Regions from separate parts of the Paenibacillus sp. KN14-4R genome, predicted to be linked through region 3. Evidence: riboswitches for the same ligand, from Rfam matches in the RefSeq annotation. Region 3 holds a riboswitch; each other region holds the start of a gene.
What was found. Region 3 has a riboswitch for cyclic di-AMP ahead of ACSBOP_RS19525 (C40 family peptidase). Riboswitches for the same ligand answer to the same signal wherever they lie in the genome.

Region 1 (3,234 bases), 1.6 Mb from region 3:
AATCTCCCTTATATTCGAAAAATACTCGTTGGATCTTCCTACGTGGTTGTGAATTTACTTTCCCGAAATGCGGGACTGTACGTCAAGCAAGGAAATCCTTTTGGACTTCATACTTGGTCTGACTTAAGTCATCCCGGATTAAGATTAGTGAATCGGGAAAAAGGTTCTGGCGCCAGAGTTCTGCTGGATGAACAACTCCGCCTTCACGGAATCAAATCCGAGCAGCTTCTCGGCTATGACCATGAACAAACCAATCACCTCGGAGTCGCATCCAAGGTTGCATCTGGTGAAGCCGATGTTGGCGTAGGCATTGAGAAAACCGCCCAACTTGTGGGCCAAATTGATTTTATCCCTCTGATCCAAGAACGTTATGATCTCGTTATGCTTAAAAATCCAGATAATGAATCCTGGATCTACCCTCTTATTCAAATTCTACAGTCTGATGAGTTTAAACAAGAGCTTCAAGCAATCTCAGGTTATGATCTGACTCGGACAGGTGAAATCTTGCTTGAGACTTAAGAAAAGTGTAGTGATAGCATTCACTACACTTTTTTGCGTATAAATAAGCTTCTTATCGAACCCTATAAATCCTTGTATTTGTTAATAAATGCATATTTCTCTTCTATTATCTGCATCACTCTTCCTTTTTCTTGGGTTTTCTATGGAAATGAGGAAAAAAGTAGCTTTTCGAAGCATTCTTATAGAAAATAAAAAAGGCTTGCTCATGATTGCGCTACCATAAGGGAAAAACATCCATAAATGCGCGAATATCAACTCTTTACGGTTTTACATTATTTAAAGGTCGGCGTATGATTCCTATTAATAACTCGATATCATTCACATGTTGAATTCCCGCAAGGGAAACGGGGGAACCATCCGAACTCATTTATACCAAAAAGTGTGTTCATGGGGTGAATCATTTGCTTATTTAATCGGCAAGCGTAGGGCACTCTCAAGCCCGAATCCGACAGCTAACCTCGTAAACGTTATTGAGAGAGAACCTATACCGGCACCCCTGCAAGCATGAAACGTGCAGATCAAGTCCGAGAGTAGTGTCCTCTACTCGAAGGGCTTTTTTGGCATGAATACATACCGAGAGGAACACCTATCTAACGATTATAAGGAGTGTGCCAAGCATGGCATTAGTGATGGAGCATTTACCCAATTTGAATCATTCCCCTCTTGTGCAAAACAAAATCGATTCAATTGAGATTTTCAGACTTAAAAGCTGTGGTCTTATTAAGGTTTCATGTAATGGGTTCTGCGGTTGGGGAATGTTTGATGTGACTTGTCCACAACAGCAGCGTGATCTTGTTCAGTGGGCATCGGTTTATATGGTCTTGAAGAGACTATCTGTAACAGAGGCTCTTGAATTAATTCAAATTAAAAGTGAAGTTTGGGGTCTAGATCGAAGATACGCTATAGAAGTAGCCTTAACTAATCTCATGGATAAACTGTCACAGAGATCCTCTCTACAAAGAAGATCTGAAGGTGTGTTCCATCGCTCATTTTTATTGGAAATTTCAGACGCCTATTTTTCATTCTAAAGGTTGGAAAATTGAGTAATACTTGAGGCCATCATTGTAGATGTGCTATTATGAGAGAAATAAAAGACTATGTGTAACTGGCGTAACATGGGTTAAACCATGAGGGAGCACATAGATAATCAGCCGTACGCCTGGGCAGAGGTAAGGGATTAATCCCTTACCTCTTTATGTATTTTTACACATAAGAAAGGGCTGATCCCATGATGAAAGCAAAATTGATTCTTGACGGTAATACCGTAGCAACGAGTATAAAAGACAACTTAGTAGGTCGCATTAAGCGACTCTCTGAAAAAGGGATTGTTCCTTGCCTAGCAACCATTCTTGTCGGTGATGATCCATCTTCCGCAACTTATGTAAAGATGAAAGGCAATGCGTGCAAACGTCTCGGTATTGAGTCTATACGGGTTGAATTACCTTCCACTACCACTACAGATGAATTAATTGATGTCATTAACAAACTCAACAATGACCCAAAAGTTCACGGTATATTGCTGCAGCACCCCGTTCCCCATCAAATTGATGAAAGGGCTGCATTTGAAGCCATTCGTATTGAAAAGGATGTAGATGGTGTAACCACTCTCGGATTTGCTCAAAATGCTTTTGGTTTTGCCGACTTCCCTTCGTGTACACCGGCAGCCATTATTGCGATCCTAGACTATTACAATATACCAGTCGAAGGCAAGCATGCGGTTGTGATCGGAAGAAGTCCGATTCTTGGAAAACCCGTGTCCGCTATGCTGCTGAACAAGAATGCAACTGTTACCACATGCCATTCCAGAACCACTCATTTAGCTGAGATTGTACAATTAGCAGACATTGTAGTCGCAGCAGTTGGCAAGCCAAAGTTCGTCCAAGGTGACTGGATTAAGCCAGGAGCGATTGTATTAGATGCGGGCTATAATGAAGGTAACGTTGGTGACGTTGACTATGATGCATGTATGGAGAATGCGTCTGCCATTACCCCAGTTCCGGCAGGGGTTGGGCCTGTTACGATTGCAACATTACTTAAACACACCGTTGACGCTGCTGAAAAATTTGCCTAACGTCTGTTTGATCCGATATTCATTGAGAAACCCCACCTTTATATAAGATGGGGTTTTCATTATGCTGGTATAGGTGTTTTCGTTGGGTTAGCGTACCCTTTTTCGTATTTCTGATCAATCATTGTTCGAATTTCTTTGAGTGTCTTGCCCTCCTGCTTCATCTTGACGGACTCAACCGCGATTTGTAGACATACACCACACCGAGTTCCATGATCATCCCAAACAACAGAGCCATCAGCATTCACATCTTTGATAAAGCAGTTCAAATTGCTAGTATGCCCCGCACTTTCACCGCAGCCGCAATAACAAGGTATCCACTTGATAATATCTGAAGCCATTCCAGCCACTTGATACACCATACGAATCTCATCTTTTTGGTTGTTTAAAAATGTCGGTAGTACACTAGCAGATGCCGTCTTCTCTTGGATATCTCCTTGGATATGATCTTGATGTGCTTCTTCTTTTTTAGTGCTGCAGGCGGAAAGAACGAGTACACATAATATGAAAAATACAAATAACTTATATCTCAACCTTTTCACCTCATGAAAGTATTTAAGATTAATATATCATAAAGAAATGAAGTAAAAAGTAAATTGAGAATTGTTCGAAATATCGTTGTATTTTCTTATACGCGTTCTATTAGA
Region 2 (3,234 bases), 280 kb from region 3:
TGAAAAAACATCTTTAAATCGCATGCTTGTTCCTCTTCCCCCGTGATGATCTTACCTTTTCATGCTACATCATATCTCAAATATGAATAAGCAGCAAAAAAATCGAACGAGCGATCTTCGGATTCTTTCTCGAAATCATGTATAGCCTGTTCACCCAGTGTTTAAAATAAACAATAAAAAAAGAGCTAACGGCTTATGACCCAAACAGGATCATGCCGTTAACTCTTCCTATCATTTAGCCAATAAACTCTTGTACCCACACACCTTGATAGTAAGCAACACCGATTGTTGTAAAGTTAGGGCTTAGAATGTTCTGTCTGTGCCCGCTGCTATTCATCCATGCTGTCATTACATCTTGTGGCGTACGTTGACCCTTCGCGATATTCTCACCCGCTGCGCGGTAAGAAATGTTATACTGTTTCATCATATCAAATGGCGAACCATAAGTTGGAGATTGGTGATCAAAGTAATTATTTTTCACCATATCCTTCGCTTTATCCATTGCCATGTTGTTTAACTTGGTATTATCCATCTTAACTGCAGAAAGTCCTGCTTTGGAACGTTCTTTATTGACAAGATCCACTACTTCTTGTGCAAATTTAGTAGCTTCGTCTGACACTGCTGGCTTCTCAGACGGTGCTGGAGTTGGCTTAGGTGTTGGTGTTGGTTTCGGCGTAGGCGTTGGATCCGGTGTTGGCTTTGATGTTACCGGCGGCGTTGGTGTAACGTTATCCGGCAATGTTGGCCATTGAATTTGTGAGTTTGATCCATCTACATTACCAGGTAGATTGCATCCTCCACCCATCGAAATGACTCCACCTTTTATTCCTTGTGAATATAACTTCATTAACTCGCTCAAATTGAAGTTACATGATTTGGCTAACTCGTTTGCCGAAATAGGGTTATTCTGCCCTACTACACATGCTGCTTGAGCTACATTCGCCATCCCTGCGGACGCTAGCAATGTCACTGCAAGAGTACCTGTTACGACTACTTTCTTAAAACTTTGTTTCATTTCTCTCTCTCCTTTTTGTCGCCTACGAGGTTAGCTGACGGGTTCGGATAAAAGAGTAACACCCGACCACTAAAAGTGGTTTCACCCCAAATGGCGGTTCCCCCGCACCCTTTTTGGGTTTCGGCTTATTTAACACTTTCAAAGTGTAACATGTATTATATCTGCCTTCATTCTCAAAATTGTGGTAGTATTACTTAATGAAGGTAATAAGACCAATTACCTGCAAACGATGACTTGTCTAGCAAAACGTCCTTTGCTAACGACGCATCGGTCTATAATCGATAATCCTGCTTGCATAATTGCATCATCCATTTGCTCAATTGTTATGATAACGACTTTACTTGCTAATGAGCGTATGCTTTTTAACAGCCCAGATCGTTCACAATCTGAGAGCACAGAGCATAGATTATAGGGCATATCGAGAATGGCGACATCATAGTGACCTGTTAATGTCGTCATATCTTGAATTTCTACGACCTGTGGCATGTTAAAATGTGCTAGATTGGCCCGTGCTCCTCGAATTGCAAGTGGATTTAAATCTGAGCCTACGATGGATATCCCCATCGAAAGGGCTTCGATGACAACTGTGCCGATTCCACAGCAAGGATCGATAACGGTAACTCCATCCGTGTGAGGTACTGCGATGTTGACAATAGCTCTTGCAACACGTGTACTAAGCGCAGTGGAGTAATTGTGCGGTTTTTTCGTATGACGCAGCCAAACCGCCTCATTTTTCCTATATTCTCCGAATAACCACCTACCGCCTGCGTGAATTATTCCAAATATCCGCTCAGGCTTTCGCATGTCTGCTTTACCATGTACACGTGACCCAATCTCACGTTCAATGGCACGCTCTTCGTCATACGTAATGGCATAATTGCTTTCGATGTATATAATTTTAAATGTCTTTCCACCAGTCTGTAGCGACTCAACTTGGTCAGCAATTTCTCGAATATTTTGACCGCCATAGCGTACAGCGAGCTCTAACTTAATAAAGGGACTCCGACTCGGATTTACCGCAAATGGACTCTCGATACAGGAATTGTGAGGAACATGTCCAAATAGAGTTTTCATCTCTAACATACATAAAGACATTTCATCCTCATGACAAGCATATGTATATAGATATGCCGGTAAATTGTGATTTAACAAGGATCTCCCGCCCTTCACCATTCTAGAAGAACTTATTGTACCATATTGCTAATATCCGCATAGATAAGTATTTTTTGTCACATATTAAAAGGGTTAAGGAGGGTTTTGTACATGTATTACTCAAAAAAGACAGTTGAACCCGTTGTTGAAGAAACCGCTATCTGGAAATGCAGTAATGAATCCTGTGTCTGCTGGATGAGAGAAAATTTTGCTTTTGAAGAAACACCTATTTGTCCCATCTGTCGTTCGATTATGGAGAAAAATAATAAAATGCTACCCACTCTTTACAACAACAATAACAGTCAAAAAGAAGTTAAATAGCAAGTACAAAACAAAGCAAAGGCACTTACCCAACTCGGGTAGTGCCTTTGTTTGTGTAGGTTGCTGCAGCCCACTTACTTCAACGTGCCTGCAGCTTCTTTTTTCTGACCAAAAATACTCTTGAGCATCGGAGGTGTAACGATTGTTGTAAGAATAACCACGATAATAATCGATGTAAAATATTTCTCATCGAGCAATTGTGACTCCAATCCAATCGCACCTAGAATCAATGCAACTTCACCGCGCGAAACCATCCCCGCTCCAATACCAAACGCCGATTTCCCTTTAAATCCAGTCAATCTGGCACCTAAACCAGAACCAATTAATTTCGTTGCAATTGCAACTAATGTTAACCCGATAATGAACCAAATCTGATCCAGAATACCGACGAAAGTAACGGATAAACCAATACTCACGAAGAACACCGGTACGAAGATGACATAAGCAATGGGTTCGATCTTGTGCTCCACTTCTTCTTTATATTTCGTCTGTGAAATCGCAATACCCGCCGCGAATGCGCCGATAATGCCAGCTACACCCATATATTCAGCAAAGTACGAGAAAGCAAAACAAATAATTAATCCTGCACTAATAATCGCTTCTGACACAGCCAGTGGCGCGAGTTTACGCATCACCCAAGGGACGATCTTCCAACCTGCAAGTATCACGACAACAAAGAAGAGCACCTTCTTGCCAAGCAGCAAACCTAGACTTACATCTTCTGTAGTAAGGAAACTCATCATAAC
Region 3 (3,234 bases):
CTTGTTCTTGTATCAGCTTGTATGGGGAATTATTCTGTATAAACTAGTATATTCCATCATCGTTCCGATTCTGCACCGATATCCCGATGCAGAACAGGGCATCTTCGCACGAAATTTATTTTATGCGGAAGGTCAATTTCAAATATTCAAAACTGACCTGCCACAATCTTATTTATGGACCATTGGCACACTCCTCATCGCCCGTATGGTACTCCATCCCATCATAAACGCAGGCGTGTATTATTCCCTTGTAAATAAGCAGCTTAATTCCGGTTACCGATTCGTCGCTGGAATTAAGCAGCTCACTGCTCCTTTCCTACTCTACTACATGATTCAGGTCGTCTTAACGTTATCACCACTCCTATGGTTGTTTCCCAAAGTCACATTTGTGTATCAGCATGCGACGAGCTATGACGGACTCGTCCAAGGCATACTCCCCTGGATCGCGGGGTATCTCCTGTATGGCTATCTCATCAATTTATGTTTCATGTATATTCAATTCGGGTGCGTACACCGTGTAAAAGCATTCTCTTCGATCCTCACTTGGTTGCGTCTTAGTCCTAAGATCATCGGATTATCATTCATACTCTTACTCATCACTTGCCTATTCGCAGCTGCCGCTATGACGACTTCCTACATCTGGGCAGGACTTCTTGCACTCTTGCTTTATCAGGCTTACCCCTTCATTGAGATGTTCCTTAAAGTGTGGTCCATCGCAACACAATATGAGCTTTGGTCATCGAAAAATGTAACGCTATAAACTAAAATAACAATCGAGGAAGAGCTTATGCTCTACTATCGATTGTTTTTTGTTTGTCATCTGCAACTTTCATTTCGTAGTAAGTTCACTATTTTTACCTTCGATAGACTATTTCCACTTCCTGTCTAGCCCCTCGCGGATTCTAGCAAAATGCTCTCAATCACACCTTCTGTCCGATTTCAAGAATAATAAGAAGTGTTAGAATGATAGAAAACGTACCACAAAGATTTAGCCAATGGAATAAGAAGATGTGGAATAAGTAAACTGTACAACCTATTATCTTTAGACTGATCTTTAAAATAAACAATTATTTTAAATAATTTGTTTTTTCGGCAGGATAATCACAAATGATGGCGAATTTAATAAAGTCGAAAAAAATCAGAACAGCCGAATTCTCTTTTTAGAGAAACGGGGGAACCATTCTTTGGGTGAATTGATCTCGCATTTGAGTGATCATAGGGAACCTTCAACCGAACCCTTAGCTAACCTCGTAGGCAGAGGAAGGGGCAATACGTAAGTGAAGAAGTATGTAGCTCTAGTATTAAGCCTAGTTTTTGTTTTAAGCTTCTCAACTGGTAACGCTTTCGCAGCGACATCACTTGAGAAGTCCGTCGAATCATTGGTAGGTACGCCTTACAAATGGGCTGGAACGACAACAAAAGGTTTCGATTGTTCCGGGTTCACAAGTTATGTATTTAACCAATTCGACATCGATTTGCCGCACAGCTCTGGAGGGCAAAGCGGTGAGGGTGAGAAAGTGAGTAAAGGTGATCTCCGTCCTGGCGACCTTGTGTTCTTCGCAACAGGTGGTGGCCGTACGATCTCTCACGTCGGTATTTATCTAGGAGACGGTGAATTTATTCATTCGGCAACGAATGCAGGCGTCGTCAAGAACAAGCTAAGCGAGTCTTATTATGCGACCCGTTATGTCACAGCACGTCGCGTGCTTGATGATAGTGCATATAAGACGCTAGCTGCTGTTGAGTAAATCAACATAAGTTCAAGCATTTCATAGCGAAACCCCGCAATCCACTTGTATAGGAGGATGCGGGGTTTTGTTTATGTCACGCATAACATGATTTTGATGTACAAACAATAACACTTGGTTCATAAACAGATAGCGAAGGAGGAATTTACTATGTCTAAACAACAGGGACATGCGAATAAAAACACAACAACTCGATCCTCAGATAAAAAAGACAAGTCCAGAAGCAAGTAAATCCATTCCCATCCGATCACATTCGCTGCATGACAATACCCCACCATCCACCTAGGAAGGGGATGATGGGGTTTGTATACTTCGGTATATTAAACGTTACTAAGTAAGTGCTTCATATTGTTTGTATAAACCATAGCCGCTGACCAGTTCTTGTAAGGTGCAGGAACTTCGACATTTCCAAGCTGGTCCGGCGTTACGCCCTGCGCTTTAAGCCCTTCCGATGCTTCAAGCAAATCACGTAAGTAATCGGCTGCTTTCGTAATCCATTCCTTCCCACCAATCGGTCCATGACCAGATACAATATACGCAATGTCCCAAGTCTTAAGCTGTTCTAGAATCGAAATCCACTCGGTAATGTTTCCATCCATAATGGACATATGGTTATCTACTGCGACCAAATCACCAATAAAAATAACTTTTGCATCCGGTATGTATAAGAAGGAATCACAAGCGGTATGGCCGCCACCAAGGGTATAGCACTCCACACTATGGCTTGTTCCTTGTAGTTTCCATGTCGATTCAAAAGTTTCAGTAGGTAAAGTTAATTCTAAAGTCGGGAGTGAAACTTCCAACTCTCTCAAAGCGGATATCTGATCGGATAATTGCTGTACCTGCTGTTCATCCGTCGTTTGTTCACGTTTCACTTCTAAAGATAGAATGTAGCCCCGTAATCCTTCTAGGTCTGATCGCTGTTTCTCGATTCTGGCTGGGTGAATCTCTTGCATCAGTTTTGCTGTTTTTGCTGAAGAAACAATCGTCACATCATGAAAAACTTGATTGCCTCGCACATGATCACCATGCCAGTGGCTGTTAAACAAATGCGTGATCGGCTTACTTGTTAACTTCTGAATCTCATCTCGTAGTTCTTGTGCCGCTTGCTGTGTGTTAAAAGAATCAAATACGAGAATAGACTCACCAAGGTCAATGAATCCAGCATTGCCTACAGCGCCTGAACTTGCTTTTACAATGGCAGCATAAATGCCTTCTGAAACTTGTTGCAGGTCGAAATGTTTAAGGTCCGTCATTACATTTTGCATCGATAATCCCCTTTTCGCTGCTAGTAGCAATAATTTTCTGAAAGTTACATTTTTTACTACGTTATGCGCGATTTAGGGTTTCATACTTTGTTCAATTAAGTTCTGCAGTAATTTTTTGCTCTCCATATCCTTAGCACGTGGCGTGCGACCAATCTGCTCGTAAACCACTTTTTCTTCGAGTAGCTGATGAGGGCTTAGCGCACATATCGAAATTCCAT
Region 4 (3,234 bases), 1.4 Mb from region 3:
GCTTAACAGCTGTAAAATAATCCGCTTCCCCGATATTAATGGAAGTAACCTTTTTAAAATCAGCATTCTGCGTCTGCATGATCGATTCAATAACCGCTGCTTCAGCAGGTGAGCCGTAACCCCCGTACTTCTTCCCTTCAAAATCTTTAGGTGTCTTAATATTTTTATCAACGGGTGAAGCAAATCCAGAAGTATTATGTTGAATAATCGCTGCAAGCGAGACTACAGGTACACCTTGTAATCGTCCTTGTGTTATGGATTCTTGAACACCAATCCCAAACTCAGCATTTCCTGCTCCCACCATCGCCATGGAAGAGTTGGAACCTGGAAGAACAATTTCAACATTAAGCCCTTGTTCGGCAAAATATCCTTTTTCTTTTGCTACGTAAATACCTGTGTGGTTCGTATTCGGTGTCCAGTCCAGCGCAATCTTAACATCTATTAACTTCTTATCTGCACTACCTTTCGATTCGTTTGCAGACTGCTCACTTTTACCGCAAGCTGTAAGCATGAGCAGCGTTAGTACAAGAACAGCCGCAAGACCTACTTTCAATTGCTTCATGTCGCTCTCTCCTTTTCTCTCGACGAGAATCTTTCTATGACAACAAAAAAACTCCCCAACGGGAGCCAGCATTTTTGTGCATGCACAAACAAAATCATGGTTCCTACGCTGGCATTATCCAGATCAGGTTCAAGGGTCAGTATTTTGTGGAATACAATCTCAGCCGGCCAAAAATCCCAGCACCCCGTTTGTTTTTTGAAGTTCTATACCACTATATAGCAGAATTGAGTATTTGTCTATTTTAATTATTCAATGAAAAAAACCACAGATCAGCATATGGCTGTCTGTGGCTTCTTATCTTATGGCTTTTAAAGAACGCGCTTAGCGCCAACATAATACTTCGCACTCCAGCTGGAGGAAAGACTTGTTACCATTACGCTACGCCCACGGCCAGATACTGCATTAATATATTTGTCATCGCCAATATAAATCCCTACATGCGATACGCGACTGCCTTCAGCGAAGAAAACAAGATCACCAGCTTGCAAATTGCTTACTGATTTTCCAACACTGTACATATCACTTGATGTGCGTGGAAGATCATATCCGTACTTTTTAAACACATAACTTACAAAACCTGAGCAATCAAATCCACTTGGTGAAGTTCCTCCATACACATATGGAACACCTAGATATTGATTCGCTGTATCAATGAGTTGTACGCTAATTTCAGGCTTCTTCGGTGGTGCATACCATGCAGGTGCATGGAAGTTGCCATCTACGCCAAGAATCGCAATTCCATTCTTATCATCCCACTGTAAAATAAAACCTAAGTGTTCAGCCATCAATCGTACAGGAACAAATGCTACCCCGTTATGTATCACAGGCTTAGTTGTTAACTCAACTTTTCTGTCGTCAACCGTCATCTTTGTGCTGCCAGTCGTCAGTTTGAAATTATGTTTGTCATTATGTACAGTAAGTCCAACTTCATCGCCTTCTTGATTCCAAGTCAACGTGTAGCCGATATTTTCAAACAATTGACGTACAGGCACCATTAACGAGTTGTTCTCGCCAATGTATGGATCCGTATTCAGATCAACTAAACGATCATTGACTTGAATTTTGACATCTTCATTTGCTGTTTGTGCACTTGCTGTTTGTCCGATCACGAAAGCACTTCCCAGAACAGCACATGATAATACTACGGTTTTAAATAAAGTTTTCAAACGGTAATACCTCCCAGTGTCTCCGAGGTTAGTTGACGGGTTCGGGAAGAAGGTTGCTCCCTAGATCGCATATAACACGAACATTCACCCCAAGTAAATCGGTCCCCCGTACTGACTTTATGTTTAAGCCAGATTCGACAAATTATCTATTTGACTTTAACAGATTATCATATTTTGCTAGTTTTGATCAATGAATCGCAGATTAGAAAATTTTCATTTAAGGAAATTGATTCTAATCTTTTTCTTAAAATATACCAAAAACCCGCGAAGCACCTGGCTTCGCGGGTTTCCATTTTTCTAATCTACACTGCTTCTATACAGCTTCATTAGAAGCAATTACTGGATTCGGGTTCTTTTTTAAATTGATTTTTAATGTAACCCAAGTTAAAGCACCCATTCCAACAATCCATCCGATTAGGACAATTGTATTACTCCAGAAGTCATTCATTTGACCGCTCGATATGACAGCTTTAAATCCACTTACAGAGTAAGTCATTGGTACTAGCTTGCCAAACGGTTGTAGTATATCTGGAATTAATTCAATTGGGAAAGTTCCTGCTGAAGTTGTTAGTTGTACAATAAGAAGCAAGATTGCAAGGAAGCGTCCAACATCGTTAAATGCTGTAACCAAGAATTGCAAGATCGCCATGAAAGTCCAGCTCGTTACTAAGCTGAGTAAGATGAACAATCCAACGTTTTGCACTTCCAACTTCAATCCACCAAGCAAGATTATATCTGCCAGCACTGCTTGAAGCGCACCCACGACAAGCATTACACCGAATTTACTAATAAACCAACTAAATGAGTTGGGCGGTGTGATCGCAGGTTTTTTCATTGAGTATACGATTGTTAACATCAATGCACCTACGAACAATCCAAGGGATAAGAAGTACGGCGCAAATCCTGTTCCATAGTTAGGTACGGCACCATTGTTTTTCTCTATCGCAACATTTACTGGATCTGCGAACATATCAAAGTTTGAATCATTTGCTTTAATACTGCTTGTTTTGTCCGCTGCTTCTGCTAATTTACCAGATAACTCGTCTTGACCATTAACAACAGTTCCCATTCCTTCAGATAGTTTTGTTGAACCATCTTTCAATTGAACAGAACCTTCACTAATAGCTTTTACACCACCAGATAATTTCGTTAATCCATCTTTCAATTGTACACTTCCTGCAGCTAGGCCTTGAGCGCCCGTATCAACAGCCTTCGCACCTTGTGCTGCTTCATTAATTTTACCACTTAGGGTACTTACGCCTGCATTAAGTGTACCACTTGCGCCAGCTAATTGATCAGCACCTGCAGCTAATTTTTGTTGACCCGCAAGAGCAGCATCTGCTCCACCACTTACCATACCTGCTGCGCCAAGCAATTGTTTGAATTCAGGGGAATTCGCAAGTTGAGGATTTGCTTTTGCCATCGCTTCAAGTCCTGCTTTTAGCCCTTTCGCACCTGAACTCAATTTATCCATTCCTTCAACAGAACCTTTAAGACCTGTTTGAA

Region 1: another riboswitch for cyclic di-AMP. It lies ahead of ACSBOP_RS11115 (hypothetical protein); the one in region 3 lies ahead of ACSBOP_RS19525 (C40 family peptidase).
Region 2: another riboswitch for cyclic di-AMP. It lies ahead of ACSBOP_RS18170 (CAP domain-containing protein); the one in region 3 lies ahead of ACSBOP_RS19525 (C40 family peptidase).
Region 4: another riboswitch for cyclic di-AMP. It lies ahead of ACSBOP_RS12380 (C40 family peptidase); the one in region 3 lies ahead of ACSBOP_RS19525 (C40 family peptidase).

Annotation. Positions count from the first base shown of each region.
Region 1 is NZ_CP197466.1:2,349,626-2,352,859, forward strand. Features, by position in the region: gene ACSBOP_RS11110 (substrate-binding domain-containing protein) at 1-519, shown strand, start outside; cyclic di-AMP (ydaO/yuaA leader) riboswitch at 833-1,001, shown strand; gene ACSBOP_RS11115 (hypothetical protein) at 1,137-1,547, shown strand; ZMP/ZTP riboswitch at 1,611-1,691, shown strand; gene ACSBOP_RS11120 (bifunctional 5,10-methylenetetrahydrofolate dehydrogenase/5,10-methenyltetrahydrofolate cyclohydrolase) at 1,748-2,590, shown strand; gene ACSBOP_RS11125 (PCYCGC motif-containing (lipo)protein) at 2,650-3,120, opposite strand.
Region 2 is NZ_CP197466.1:3,677,384-3,680,617, forward strand. Features, by position in the region: gene sdaAB (L-serine ammonia-lyase, iron-sulfur-dependent subunit beta) at 1-24, opposite strand, end outside; gene ACSBOP_RS18170 (CAP domain-containing protein) at 236-1,015, opposite strand; cyclic di-AMP (ydaO/yuaA leader) riboswitch at 1,020-1,151, opposite strand; gene ACSBOP_RS18175 (TRM11 family SAM-dependent methyltransferase) at 1,232-2,110, opposite strand; gene ACSBOP_RS18180 (cold-shock protein) at 2,279-2,488, shown strand; gene ACSBOP_RS18185 (cation:proton antiporter) at 2,563-3,234, opposite strand, start outside.
Region 3 is NZ_CP197466.1:3,955,647-3,958,880, forward strand. Features, by position in the region: gene ACSBOP_RS19520 (hypothetical protein) at 1-760, shown strand, start outside; cyclic di-AMP (ydaO/yuaA leader) riboswitch at 1,136-1,272, shown strand; gene ACSBOP_RS19525 (C40 family peptidase) at 1,278-1,748, shown strand; gene ACSBOP_RS19530 (MBL fold metallo-hydrolase) at 2,069-3,016, opposite strand; gene ACSBOP_RS19535 (nucleotidyltransferase domain-containing protein) at 3,089-3,234, opposite strand, start outside.
Region 4 is NZ_CP197466.1:2,563,607-2,566,840, forward strand. Features, by position in the region: gene ACSBOP_RS12375 (ABC transporter substrate-binding protein) at 1-562, opposite strand, end outside; TPP riboswitch at 645-759, opposite strand; gene ACSBOP_RS12380 (C40 family peptidase) at 871-1,728, opposite strand; cyclic di-AMP (ydaO/yuaA leader) riboswitch at 1,734-1,878, opposite strand; gene ACSBOP_RS12385 (YhgE/Pip family protein) at 2,042-3,234, opposite strand, start outside.